Regions from separate parts of the Buttiauxella agrestis genome, predicted to be linked through region 2. Evidence: predicted binding sites of a transcription regulator. Region 2 holds the regulator's gene; the other holds the start of a gene.
The links. Region 2 encodes Fur, which represses iron uptake genes when iron is present. Its sites were predicted from a motif close to ATAATAATGAGAACNACTATCAA; they were not measured.
Positions count from the first base shown of each region.

Region 1: exbB (tol-pal system-associated acyl-CoA thioesterase) is a predicted target of Fur. The motif match lies at 3,978-4,000, and genes of this name have one in related genera.

Region 1 is NZ_UIGI01000001.1:4,146,912-4,154,271, reverse strand. It holds gene yqhD (alcohol dehydrogenase) at 1-686, opposite strand, end outside; gene DY231_RS19580 (AraC family transcriptional regulator) at 879-1,769, shown strand; gene DY231_RS19575 (DedA family protein) at 1,814-2,473, opposite strand; gene metC (cystathionine beta-lyase) at 2,684-3,898, opposite strand; gene exbB (tol-pal system-associated acyl-CoA thioesterase) at 4,063-4,797, shown strand; gene exbD (TonB system transport protein ExbD) at 4,802-5,227, shown strand; gene DY231_RS19555 (methyl-accepting chemotaxis protein) at 5,452-6,903, shown strand; gene fucA (L-fuculose-phosphate aldolase) at 6,941-7,360, opposite strand, start outside.
Region 2 is NZ_UIGI01000001.1:3,528,404-3,535,763, reverse strand. It holds gene chiP (chitoporin ChiP) at 388-1,785, shown strand; gene chiQ (ChiQ/YbfN family lipoprotein) at 1,834-2,166, shown strand; gene fur (ferric iron uptake transcriptional regulator) at 2,256-2,708, opposite strand; gene fldA (flavodoxin FldA) at 2,991-3,521, opposite strand; gene ybfE (LexA regulated protein) at 3,673-3,954, opposite strand; gene ybfF (esterase) at 4,090-4,866, opposite strand; gene seqA (replication initiation negative regulator SeqA) at 5,068-5,616, shown strand; gene pgm (phosphoglucomutase (alpha-D-glucose-1,6-bisphosphate-dependent)) at 5,642-7,285, shown strand; gene kdpE (two-component system response regulator KdpE) at 7,335-7,360, opposite strand, start outside.

The DNA.
Region 1 (7,360 bases), 620 kb from region 2:
GGGCCGTCTTCTACCAGCGTGAGCAGAATACCTTCGGCAAAACGGTCTTGTACTTTGGCATTCACCGGGTAGGTGATGTACTGCTCAACGGTGTGAACAAACGCATCAACTACACCATTCGCAACCTGACGCGGTGGCAGGGTGTAGGTGTAAACCGGGTCAAGCACCGCAAACACAGGCTGCACGTGTTCAGACATAAACGCCTGTTTGTCACCGGTTGCGCGGCGGGAAACGACCGCACCTTTGTTTGATTCAGAACCGGTGGCAGGCAGCGTCAGAACAGAACCCATCGGGATGGCGCTCTTCACGTCGTTACCGTGCGTCAGCAAAATATTCCACGGGTCGATATCCGCCGGGTAGTTAGCCGCAGCAGCAATGAATTTTGTGCCGTCCAGTACAGAACCGCCGCCGACCGCTAACAGGAAAGTGACTTTTTGCTGGCGAACAACCTCGACGGCTTTCATCAGCGTTTCATAAGTTGGGTTTGGCTCAATGCCGCTGAACTCCAGCACATCAAGACCTTCAAGTGCGGCGTAAACCTGGTCCAGCACGCCGTTTTTCTTCACGCTGCCACCGCCGTAAGTAATCAGTACGCGGGCGTCAGCGGGAATTTGTGCGCGCAGTTCGGAGATAGCGTCTTTACCAAACAGGATGCGGGTTGGAGTATGTAGGTTGAAATTGTTCATTATGGGTTCCTGTGGTGTGGATAAGGAGGGACATTGCTTAACTCATTTGATGGTAGCCATTGTCGGCTTCGAGCGGTTATCTCTCAATGCTTATTCCTGCCTTTGTCTTGCCTATTTCTACTGGTAGCTGGAGAAATAGAAAGTTTAGTAGCACACTGACAAGGTCACAAAAGCCCTGTTGAGATGAAAAAGATGAAGCGGAAAGCGATTTGCCAGCAATTAACGGATAAAATTAATTGTTTGATTAAAAAAGAAAATAGTGGCTTGTGTTCAGTGCCAAACGTCACGTTGCTCTATGGCACTAAGCCTTATGCCCGCACGCCGGTGATGTATGAGCCGGGGATCATTATTCTCTTTTCAGGCCAAAAAACGGGTTATTTGAACGATCGCGTTTTCCGCTACGACGCCAACGAATATCTGCTGCTGACGGTGCCATTGCCATTTGAATGTGAAACCTTTGCCACGCCTGAAACACCGCTGGCTGGCGTGCGCATTAACATTGATATTTTGCAGCTTCAGGATTTGCTGATGGACATAGGCGAGGATGATTTATCGCATCCGCAAACCAGTTCAACCGGGATTAACTCTGCGGAGCTTTCAGAAGAAATACTTTGTGCCGCCGAACGTTTACTGGATGTGCTGGAACACCCGCTTGATGCGCGTATTCTGGGGAAACAGATAATCCGCGAAATTCTCTACCACATTCTTACAGGGCCGTGTGGCGGGGCGCTGCTGGCGCTGGTCAGTCGTCAAACGCATTTCAGCCTGATTAGCCGCGTGCTCAGACGTATCGAAACGCAATACACCGAAAACCTTTCTGTGGACCAACTGGCCGCTGAAGCGAACATGAGTGTGTCAGCGTTCCACCATAACTTTAAGTCCGTCACCAGCACTTCACCGCTGCAATATCTTAAGAGTTACCGACTGCACAAAGCGCGGATGCTGATTTTGCACGACGGCATGAAAGCCAGCACCGCGGCGATTCGTGTTGGCTATGAAAGTGCCTCGCAGTTTAGCCGCGAGTTTAAGCGCTATTTTGGTGTGACGCCGGGGGAAGATGCGGCGCGTATGCGAGTGATGTAGGTTGGATTAGCGTCGGATTAGCGTTAGCCACATCCGACACTATCTTACGCAGGATTAAATTTTTTCCTGATAACCACAAACAGTGTCCCCACCAGGCCTGCAACCAGCAGCACCATCGGGAGAATCATCAGGCAAGTCATCACCTGATCTTCATGGCGTTTAACGAAGGGAATCATGCTGAGGGCATAACCGAGGCTGGTCACGCTGCCGACCCATAATAAGCCGCTCAACCAGTTAAACACCTGGAAACGACGATTGCTGAGGCCGGAAATCCCCGCCATGGTGGGTAAAAGCGTGCGTACAAACGCCAAAAAACGCCCGGCTAACAGAGCGAACAAACCGTGTCGGTCAAACATCACCGTTGCCCGCTGGTGATACTGCGGCGGGAGTTGTTTGAGCCAGCTTTTCACGATTTTGGTATTACCGAGCCAGCGACCTTGCGCGTAGCTCAACCAGCAACCGAGGCTTGCTGCCGCGGTCAAAATAATGATTGTCGGGATAAACCCCATCACCCCTTTCGCGACCAGCGCTCCCGCGAGCAATAGCAGACTATCGCCTGGCAAAAACGAGGCGGGCAGTAATCCATTTTCGAGAAACAGCGTCGCAAACATGACGCAATAAACCACTCCAACAACATGAGGGTCCGCGAGTGCAGCAAAGTCATGTTGCCAAAGCGCCTGAACGATATTGTGTATAACAGCCATGGCAAATCCTGTGGAACTGCTTTAATGAGCACGCGTGAATCTACAGTATGAAGATTAGGCGCACCTTAGTATTTGAGGCCCCAGTTAAAGGGGCCTTAATCTTGTGGTCATAGTGTAACGCTAAAACCGCTCCGACTTCATGATCGCAGACTCAACAAATCATTTCAAAACGGCAAAAACTGTCTTTTACGGCATCCACTTCTGGCAATTTTAGGCAATACGCTGGAAACCTGCGTCGAGATCGGCAATCAGATCGTCAACATTCTCAAGTCCGATATGCACGCGAACTAAGGTTCCGGTGAAATCAACTCCGCCTGCCGGGCGGATTTCCGCCAGCTCTTCCGGTTGGTTTGCAAGGATTAGCGATTCATATCCACCCCAGGAATAAGCCATACTAAAATAGTGGAAATTGTCCAGGTAGTGTTGATATTGGTCATTACTCAAGCGCTTTTTAAGCACAAATGAGAACAAACCGCTGCTGCCTGTAAAGTCTCGTTTCCAGAACTCATGCCCTTTGCTGCCGGGCAGTGCAGGGTGATTGACACGTTCAACCTGCGGATGCTGCGCCAGCCATTCGGCAACTTTTAAGCTGCTTTCATGATGTTGGCGCAGGCGCACCGCCAGGGTACGCAGACCACGACTGGTCATGTACGCCGTGTCGGCATCCAGCATCTGCCCCATCAAATATGAATTCTCGCGTAACTGGTCCCAGCAACGTGCGTTCGACACTGCCGTACCCACCATCGCATCGGAATGGCCAATCAGATACTTGGTGCCCGCCTGAATCGAAATATCGATGCCGAAATCCAGCGCCTTAAACAAAATGCCCGCAGCCCAGGTGTTATCAATCATGATAATGGCGTCAGGGGCAACGCGACGTATCGCCTTAACAATCGCTGGAACGTCATGTACTTCCATTGTGATAGAGCCTGGCGATTCCAGAAATACGACTTTAGTATTGGGCTGCACCAGCTCTGCAATGCCTTCGCCAATCATCGGGTCGAACCAGGTGGTCGTCACGCCGAGTTTGGCGAGAATTTTGGTGCAAAAATCCTGGCTAGGTTCGTAAGCGCTACCGGTCATCAGCACGTTATCGCCTTGCTCGACGAATGCCAGAATCGCATTGGCAACGGCGGCCGCGCCGCAAGGGTAAAGCGCGCAACCCGCGCCGCCTTCCAGTTCGCACATCGCTTCTTGTAAAGAGAAATGGGTGAGGGTGCCGCGGCGGCCATAAAAAAGCTCGCCTTTAGCGCGGTTAGCCGTCGCCTGTTTTTTCGCTTCTACAGTTTCAAAAACCAACGAGGAAGCGCGTTGAATGACGCTGTTAACCGAACCCTGGGTGAATTTTTTATCGCGCCCGGCATTAACCAGCGCCGTTTCGATGTGCTTCTTCGCAGTCATGTTCACTTTACCCTGTTTAACCATCTGGATGTCTAAACTTAACTTATCATCTTTTTGCTGCGTAAGCGCAAGGAATGCATAGACAATTTCAGGCACTCTTTAAATACTAATGAGAACTACTATCAATTCGATGCCGTTTTGATATTATTACGACCAGTTTTTGTATTGTTTCGTGGTGGAGAGTAAGAGTGACGAATAATTTGATGCAGACAGACCTTTCTGTCTGGGGCATGTATCAGCATGCCGACATCGTGGTAAAAATTGTGATGATCGGCCTGATTCTGGCCTCTGTCGTCACCTGGGCAATCTTCTTTAGCAAAAGTATTGAGCTGTCATCGCAAAAGCGCCGTCTTAAGCGCGAGCAGCAGCAACTGGCTAATGCCCGCTCTCTGGATGAAGCCAGTGAAATGGCTGAAGCGTTTGATGCGAGAAGCCTTAGCACCATGCTGATCAATGAAGCGCAAAACGAGCTTGAGCTTTCCGCCGGCAGTGAAGATAACGAAGGCATTAAAGAGCGTACCGGTTTCCGTCTTGAGCGTCGCGTTGCGGCGGCCGGTCGTCATATGGGACGCGGGAACGGCTTCCTTGCGACTATCGGTGCAATTTCCCCTTTCGTCGGTCTGTTTGGTACGGTCTGGGGCATCATGAACAGCTTCATTGGTATTGCTCAGTCGCAAACCACCAACCTGGCGGTCGTCGCGCCGGGTATCGCAGAAGCGTTGCTGGCAACGGCTATCGGCCTGGTCGCAGCCATTCCAGCGGTTGTTATCTATAACGTGTTTGCCCGTGTGATTGGCGGCTATAAAGCCTCGTTGGGTGATGTCGCCGCTCAGGTTCTGCTGTTGCAAAGTCGTGACCTGGATTTGGCTGCAAGTTCTCAGTCTCGCCCGGTACGAACAGCTCAGAAACTGCGTGTAGGTTGATCCCATGGCAATGAGTTTTAACGAAAACCACGACGATAACGGCGAAATGCATGACATCAACGTGACGCCGTTTATCGATGTCATGTTGGTGTTGCTGATTATCTTCATGGTGGCAGCGCCGCTCGCCACGGTCGATGTGAAGGTCAACCTTCCCGCGTCCTCAAGCCAGCCGCAGCCGCGCCCTGAAAAACCGGTCTATCTCTCCGTTAAAGCGGACAAAACTATGTTTATTGGGAACGATGAAGTCACCCAGGAGAACATGGTTAACACGCTGATGGCGGCGACAGAAGGCAAGAAAGACACCACAATCTTCTTCCGCGCAGACAAATCGGTTGATTACGAAACTATGATGAATGTGATGGATACGCTGCATCAGGCAGGTTATTTGAAGATTGGCTTAGTGGGGCAGGAAGTCACTAAACCACAGTAAACCCGCCATCAAAGCATCCCAAAGCGGCCTGTTAGCATAACTAACGGGCCGTTTTTCTTTTATACGCATTCCTGCCTGACTTAATTCAAATTATAAAAATCACCCGATCGTATTATTGATACCGTGAGAAATATATTCGCGCTAAAACAATACTTATCTATGCTATTTCTATGCGGGATTATTCCGTACTGAAAATATCTGATAACAGAAGCGTGGATAAGCAAATGGCAACGATGACTGTTCTGCATTCAGGCAAAAAACAGCCCGACGTGGTGTCACTCCGAAGTATTTATCTGCATGCTGATATATTGATGTTTTCTGTGGTATGGGGAATGTTCGTTATTTCGCTTGGTGTGGGGTGGGCTTATGATGCGCTCCCCGTCGCGTTAGTTGTTGGTGGTCTTCTTGCTATCAGTTCCAGTATTATCAAGGTATTACTTCCAGGGAAGTTATTCACACGCTTGTATTATGCATGCACATTAATCGGTTTTGCCGCTTTGTTAATTCAATTAGGAGAGGGCGAAACTGAATATCACTTTTCGGTTTTTGTATTGTTATCGGCATTATTAGCTTATAGGGATTATCGCCCGGTATTAATGGGGGCGGCAGTCGCTGCGATTCATCATGGGTTATTCGCCTGGTTGCAGGCTAATGAATTATTCGGGATTACCTGTTTTATGCATCCCGGTATTCACATGGTGGTATTCCATGCCATTTTTGTGGTGGCACAAACGGCAATCCTTATTTATATGGCGTTGCGAATGGCCGACGATGCCCGTTCCGCCAGTGAAGTCGCTCAACTGGCGGCGCAGATAAATCGCCAGCCGGGGTATTTAACCCTGACGCGCAGCGAAAGAGACAGCCGCACGCCCTTTGCTCAAACCTTTAACACCACGCTGGCCACCATGCGCAACACACTAAGCCAGGTTAGCGAGGGTGTAGCGTCGGTGCTTACCGCCTCAGAAAGTATTATCCAGCGTAACGCAGCGCTGTCTAAACGTTCCGATGAACAAGCAACCGCGCTGGCTGTTGCGGCAAGCGCGATGGAGCAGCTTAGTTCGGCGGCTATCGTCACCAGCGAAAAAGCGCAAACTGCGAGGATGCTCGCAACAACAGCCAGTGGCCTCGCCAGCAAAGGCGGCGTGAGCATTGATGCGGCGACTCACACCATGGAGCAAATCCGTGAAGAGTCTGACCACATCAGCAACATTCTCAAACTCATTGATGGCATCGCATTCCAAACTAACATTTTGTCGCTCAATGCGTCCGTTGAGGCGGCTCGCGCAGGCGCTCATGGCCGAGGATTTGCCGTCGTGGCTGCGGAAGTTCGCACCCTGGCGCTACGCTGTGAAAATGCGGCGAAAGATATTCGCCAGCTGATCAGTGTCTCGGTTGAATGTACCCGCACCGGTTCACAGCAGGTAGAAAATGCCGGGCAAACCATGCGCGAAGTGATTGGTGCCATCAATGCGTTGGCGGGGCTGGTGGAAGAACTTTCGGATATGAGTGGCCAGCAAAGTTTGAGCATTACGCAAATGAATGAAAGCATTGCCCGCATTGATGAAAGTGTTCAGGAAAACGTGGAACACACGGCGCAAACCGTGCAGGCGGCGCGTCAGCAACAGCAGCAAGCGGATGAGTTGCAGCAGGCGATTTCGGTGTTTAAATTAGCATAATGTCCAGCGCCGGTTTTTATAGCGCTGGACATTATGGTTATTCTTCAATCCGCAAGCCGTAGCTTTTGAACTTCTCAAGAACAATGGCAATTTCTTCATCCGGCAGCACCGGCACCGGATCGACGATGGCAAGCGTAGTGAGATATAACCGCGCCAGCACTTCCACTTCGTGCGCCAGCCACAATGCTTTTTGCAGGTTTTCTTCACAGGCAATCAGGCCGTGATGTTGCAGCAACGTGGCTTTGCGATCTCTCATCGCCTCATAAACATGTTCTGAGAGTTTTTTAGTCCCAAACGTGGCGTATGGGGCGCAAGGAATGGTGTTCCCGCCACCGACGGCAATCATGTAATGGATAGCAGGAATTGGGCGGTTGAGAATCGACACCGCCGTGCAATGGACGGCATGGTTATGCACGACCGCGTTGGCATCGGGACGGGCCTGATAAACGGCCTGATG
Region 2 (7,360 bases):
TTCTTCACATTCGCGTTGCGAATTAATGTTATTTACACTCCTTCCTGCAAAATATTCACGGTCAATATCGGAACATTTAAAATTCTTTGTTTAATTATGTGAGCGCTCTCATATAGAGTTTTGTGTGTTAATAATTTCAATTATCAAGATAAAACTCTTGAGTCGCTATTTGTTACAAATACTCATAAATTATGTGCTCTCTGTCATAATATCGGAATGAACTCTTACAAAGTCGTTGATAATTCGCGTCGCGAAAAATAGTCTTAAGAAAGCAGTAATGCGGGCAAATATTCATAACCGCTTTAGCCGTTAGGCATTTTTACTTTTTTCGCTATATGACGTCTTTTAACGTCCAGCGATTATTTATTCGTCAAAGAGGAATTTTCTATGCGTACGTTTAGTGGCAAACGTAGTGCGCTTGCGCTTGCAATCGCAGGTGTTACGGCTCTTTCAGGATTAGTAGTCATCCCTCAGGCAACAGCAGCAGGTTTTGTTGATGATTCAACACTGACCGGTGGTGTTTATTACTGGCAGCGTGAGCGTGACCGTAAAGACGTCACAACGGGTAAATACGAAACTAACCTTGCGCACTCCACCTGGAACGCAAACCTGGACTTCCAGTCAGGTTATGCCGCTGACATGTTTGGTCTGGACATTGCGGCCTTTACTGCTATCGAAATGGCAGAAAACGCTAACAGCGGTCACCCAAATGAAATCGCATTCTCCTCTTCTAACAAAGCTTACGACGAAGATTATTCCGGCGATAAGAGCGGCATCAGCCTTTATAAAGCAGCGGCTAAATTCAAATACGGCCCGGTATGGGCGCGTGGTGGTTACATTCAGCCAACCGGTCAAACTCTGTTAGCACCACACTGGAGCTTCATGCCAGGTACTTACCAGGGCGCAGAAGCCGGTGCAAACTTTGACTATGGCGATTCTGGTGCTCTGAGCTTCTCCTACATGTGGACCAACGAGTATAAAGCTCCGTGGCACCTGGAAATGGACAAGTTCTATCAGAACGATAAGAACACCAAAGTCGATTACTTACATTCACTTGGTGCGAAATATGACTTCAAAAATAACCTGATTCTTGAGGCCGCATTTGGTCAGGCTGAAGGTTATGTTGATCAGTATTTCACCAAGGCGAGCTACAAATTTGATATCGCGGGCAGCCCGTTAACCACCAGCTACCAGTTCTACGGCACGCGTGACAAAGTTTCCGACGGCAGCGTGAACGATCTGTACGACGGAACCGCATGGTTGCAGGCATTGACTCTCGGATACAGAGTCGGCCAGGTTGATTTGCGCCTTGAAGGAACCGTGGTTAAGGCCGATGGCCAACAGGGCTACTTCTTGCAGCGTATGACGCCAACTTACGCCTCTTCCAACGGTCGTCTTGATGTGTGGTGGGATAACCGCTCTGACTTCAACGCCAACGGTGAAAAAGCGGTATTTGCAGGCGCGATGTATGACCTGAGCAACTGGAATCTTGCGGGTTGGGCAGTGGGTGCTTCTTATGTTTACGCATGGGATGCTAAACCAAGCTCCAAACCAACGACAGACGGTTACTACGATGCGGATAACCGCCTGAAAGAATCTGCGTACAGCCTTGATGCGTTGTACACCGTTCAGGATGGTCGTGCGAAAGGCACTCTGTTCAAACTGCACTTCACTCAATACGACAACCATTCCGACATCCCAAGCTGGGGCGGTGGTTACGGCAACATCTTCCAGGATGAGCGTGACGTGAAATTTATTGTTATCGCACCATTCACCATCTTCTGATGTGATTCCGGGCGCTAAACACGCCCGGTTTTCTTAAGGATATCAAACATGAAAAAGCTAGTTCTGATTACGGTGATGGCGTTAGGTTTGAGTGCGTGTGCGCAGCAACAACCTAAAACGGCTCCGGAAGATACTAAATTGAAACAAGCGTATAGCGCTTGTATTAACACCGCAGAAGGCAACCCGGATAAAATCCAGGCCTGCCAGAGTGTGTTAAATGTTTTAGGTCAGGAAAAAGAGCATCAGGATTTCGCGAAGAAAGAAACGGTGCGTACCCTGGATTACCAGAACTGCATTCAGGCGACCCGCACGGGTAATGACCAGGCGGTAAAAGCCAAATGCGACAAAATCTGGCAAGAGATTCGCGCTAACAACAAATAATGGCTGCGCGTAAGCAATAAAAAAACCGGTGAGCTTCCTCACCGGTTTTTTTATGCCTGGCTTCTGAATCAGAAGGCAGAATATACGGATTACCTTTCGCTGATTTCGTGTGCGTTTTCATCAGTACGGCAATCACCTTCAGCGCAGTGACCGTAAAGGTACAGGCTGTGGTTAGTCAGACGAATGCCATGACGTGATGCGATTTCGCGCTGGCGGGCTTCGATTGAATCATCACTGAATTCAATAACCTTGCCGCAATCCAGACAGATCAGATGGTCATGGTGATGCTGCTGCGTCAGTTCGAACACGGATTTGCCGCCTTCGAAATTATGACGAGTCACAATGCCTGCATCATCAAACTGGTTTAGTACACGATAAACGGTGGCGAGACCAATCTCTTCGCCCATATCAATCAGACGTTTATAGAGGTCTTCCGCACTGACGTGGTGGTTCACCGGCCCTTGCAACACTTCAAGGATTTTTAATCGCGGAAGCGTGACTTTCAAGCCGGCCTTCTTTAATGCGGTATTATTGTCAGTCATGCGGAAATTGTCCTGTTGCTTAACGATTCGCTCGGACTCAGGGTGAGCGTTAAGATGAATGCGTCTCATTATAGAACTGCCACTTCTAAATGGGAACCGCAAGTATTATGCATAATCAAGCTAAAAAATGGCGGCTGAGTCGCGATTTGTTTGCCTTGCTAGCTTTTTGATCAGGAGTTCATTGTACAGGGACAAACTGAAAAGTTAAAAATTTGTAGCGATTATTTTAATCGATAATATCTATCAATGTGACGCAACCCAATAGTTGCGTCACATCTGGCATCAGGCGTTGATGATATCAGCCAGGTTCAGCTCGTCAGAAACTTGTTTGACCCATTTCTGAACGCGTTCAGCCGTCAGTTCTGGTTGACGATCTTCGTCGATAGCCAGACCGACAAAATGATCGTCGTCAGCCAGACCTTTAGAGGCTTCGAAATGGTAGCCCGCAGTTGGCCAGTGGCCGACGATAGCTGCACCGCGTGGCTCAATGATGTCGCGGATAGTGCCTAACGCGTCACAGAAGTATTCCGCGTAATCTTCCTGGTCGCCACAGCCGAACAGAGCAACCAGTTTGCCATTGAAATCAACTTCTTCCAGCGTCGGGAAGAAATCATCCCAGTCGCATTGTGCTTCACCGTAATACCACGTTGGGATGCCGAGAAGCAGAATATCGAAGCCTTCCAGGTCTTCTTTGCTGCTCTTAGCAATGTCATGCACCTCAGCAACTTCTTTACCGAGCTGTTTTTGAATCATTTTCGCGATATTTTCGGTGTTACCAGTGTCGCTGCCGAAAAAAATGCCTACGATTGCCATGAGTAAAATAACCTCTTGATACTTAATGGTATGGTGGCTGCTATTTGGCCACAGATAGGGCAATCATAGCAGAACACTTCGTGGTGCGGAAACTGCTATCGCCCCGGTGTGCACAGACTGCAACATTGCATACCAGGACATAGCACTAAAACTAACTGAGATGCTGCTTCAGTTGCGCGAGTAGTATCTCTTCAATCAGCTCGCTACGGCTGATATTGCGCGCTTCAGCCAGTTGGTTGAGAGCATCTACCGCGTCATTATTGAGCTTTAGCTCCACTCGCTTCAGGCCGCGTACCTTATCGCGCTTGAGTTGATTGCGTTTGTTGATACGCAATTGCTCATCACGCGTTAGCGGATTTGTTTTTGGTCGCCCCGGGCGACGCTCGTCCGCGAACAGATCTAATGTAGTACGGTCCGTTTGTTCTTTTGCCATGATTAGACTACTGACAGGGAATTCAGGTGGCACTGAGCGGGGTGCTCTGGCGCAATTTAGCGCGCAATCATACATCAGCATGGCTTGCGCGCCAACGCGTTAGCCGCAACTTGCGGCCAGTCGGTTTGTTTTTAATCAGTTTGCTGCGGATTCACCGATAAAACGATGAATTGCGCGCAAAACAGCATCAGGTTTTTCGGCGTGAACCCAGTGGCCAGCACCGGCAACCACATGCGCACGGGCCTGTGGGAACTGCGAAAGCAGCTGTTCGCGGTGAGATTCGTCAACATAAGGAGATGCTCCCCCGCGAATAAACAGCGCCGGTTCGTTCCAGGCAGGGATGTTTTTCCATCCGACAATATTCTCATATTGCTCCCACAGCACCGGCACGTTGAATTTCCATTCGCCGTCAGAAAAGGATTTCAGCAAAAACTGAATCACGCCTTCTTCATTAAGATGCTCGCGCATAATCACGGCGGCTTGCTGGCGAGTTTTCACGTTTGCGCGGCTCACTGCATTGATCGCTTCGAAAATCTCATCGTGGCGGCGCACTTGATAATCCACCGGGGCGATATCAATCAGCACCAATTTATCGATACGTTCTGGGGCGACGGCGGTTAACGCCATTGCCACTTTCCCGCCCATGGAATGGCCGATAATAATGGCTTTCTTAATGCCATATTCATCAAGCGTTTCGACAACATCCTGCGCCATCGCAGAGTAGTTCATTTCTTCGCTACGCGGCGATAACCCATGATTGCGGAGATCAATTTGCAGCAACGGATGATCCTGCCCCAGTGAGCGGGCCAGTACGCCGAGGTTATCAAGGCTACCAAAAAGACCGTGAATAAGGACGATGGGGGAATTACTAGTCAATTGTTGCGCAGTTTGCAGGCGAGCATTCAATTTCATGGCAAAGTTCTTTTTTTTTACTTCGTGAGGTTAGGGTATCATAACGGCATTCTGCCACAGTCGGCTTTCCACTGCGGTGCCGCAAATTTCCAGTTTAGTCTGACTTTGTGGCGTGACAAAAGTTTGGCTCTACCCGAGGTTGGGATTTGTCCTTATAATCCCAACAACTTGTATTCAGAAAAGATATCGCACTGGATTAAGATGAAAACAATTGAAGTTGATGACGAGCTCTATCGCTATATTGCCAGCCACACGCAGCACATTGGTGAAAGCGCGTCCGATATTTTACGGCGCATGCTGAAATTTACCGCCGGTCAAACTCCTGCTACACCTGCAACGACCGGCCAGACGGCGGCAACTGCCGCACCTGCCCCGGAAGCCAAACCCGTAAACAAAGCACGCGATCGTGTTCGTGCGGTGCGTGAATTGCTGCTGTCCGATGAATATGCGGAGCAAAAGAAAGCCGTTAACCGTTTCATGATGGTGCTTTCGACTTTGTATACCTTAGATGCTCATGCTTTTGGTGAAGCGACCGAGTCGCTGCACGGTCGCACCCGTGTCTACTTTGCAGGTAACGAGCAAACGCTGCTGCAAAATGGCAACCAGACCAAACCTAAGCATGTTCCTGGTACGCCATACTGGGTTATCACCAATACCAATACAGGCCGTAAATGCAGCATGATCGAACACATCATGCAATCAATGCAATTCCCGGCGGAATTGATTGAAAAGGTTTGCGGCACAATTTAACACCTCGCGTCAGAAGGAAAGGCCAATGGCTAACCACCCTCGTGCAGGACAACCGGCACAACAGAGCGATTTGATTAACGTAGCCCAACTGACGGCCCAGTATTACGTGCTGAAGCCTGAAGTGGGGAATAGCGAACACGCGGTGAAGTTCGGAACGTCCGGCCACCGTGGTAGTGCGGCACGTCATAGTTTCAATGAACCTCACATTCTGGCGATTGCTCAGGCAATTGCTGAAGATCGTGCAAAAAATGGCATTACCGGGCCGTGCTACGTTGGCAAAGATACCCACGCGTTATCTGAACCTGCGTTTATCTCCGTGCTCGAAGTGTTGGCTGCAAATGGTGTGGATGTCATTGTGCAGCAGGCAAACGGCTACACGCCAACGCCTGCCATCTCGCATGCAATTCTGACGCATAACAAAAACGGTGGCGCGCAGGCCGATGGCATCGTCATCACGCCTTCGCATAACCCGCCGGATGATGGTGGTATCAAATACAATCCGCCAAATGGTGGGCCAGCTGATACCAACGTCACTAAAGTCGTTGAAGATCGCGCCAACGCATTGTTGGCAGCGGGTCTGAAAGATGTAAAACGCATCTCTCTGGATAAAGCCTGGGCAAGCGGTCACGTACAAGAACAAGATCTGGTGCAGCCGTTTATTGAAGGGCTGGTGGATATCGTTGATATGGCCGCCATCCAGAAATCGGGTCTGAAATTGGGTGTTGATCCGCTCGGCGGTTCCGGTATCGAATACTGGCAGCGCATCGCGAAACACTACAATCTGGATCTGACGATTGTTAACGATCATGTCGATCAAACCTTCCGCTTTATGCATCTGGATAAAGATGGCGCTATCCGCATGGATTGCTCTTCCGAATGCGCAATGGCGGGTTTGCTGGCACTGCGTGACAAATTCGATCTGGCATTTGCTAACGACCCGGATTACGACCGCCACGGTATCGTCACGCCTGCTGGCCTGATGAACCCGAACCACTATCTTGCAGTTGCGATTAACTACCTGTTCCAGCATCGCCCACAATGGGGCAAAGATGTTGCGGTCGGTAAAACGCTGGTTTCTTCAGCAATGATTGACCGCGTGGTCAACGATTTAGGCCGTAAACTGGTAGAAGTACCGGTTGGTTTCAAATGGTTTGTTGATGGTCTGTTTGATGGCAGCTTTGGTTTTGGCGGCGAAGAGAGCGCCGGGGCATCGTTCCTGCGTTTCGACGGCACACCGTGGTCTACCGACAAAGACGGCATCATCATGTGCCTGCTGGCCGCAGAAATTACTGCCGTAACTGGCAAAAACCCGCAGCAGCATTATGACGAACTGGCTGCGCGCTTTGGTGCGCCAAGTTATAACCGTCTGCAAGCTTCTGCGACTTCCGCGCAAAAAGCCGCACTTTCCAAACTTTCACCAGAAATGGTGAGTGCAAACACCCTCGCGGGCGACCCGATTACCGCACGCTTAACGGCAGCACCGGGTAACGGCGCATCCATTGGCGGTTTGAAAGTGATGACCGACAACGGCTGGTTTGCAGCCCGTCCGTCTGGTACTGAAGATGCCTACAAAATCTATTGCGAAAGCTTCTTAGGTGCAGAACACCGTCTGCAAATTGAAAAAGAAGCGGTAGAGATTGTCAGCGAAGTGCTGAAAAACGCGAAGTAATTCGTAGAACTGAAAAGGCGCCGAAAGGCGCTTTTTTTGTTTGTAGAATCTACAACATAAACCGATAACCGATCC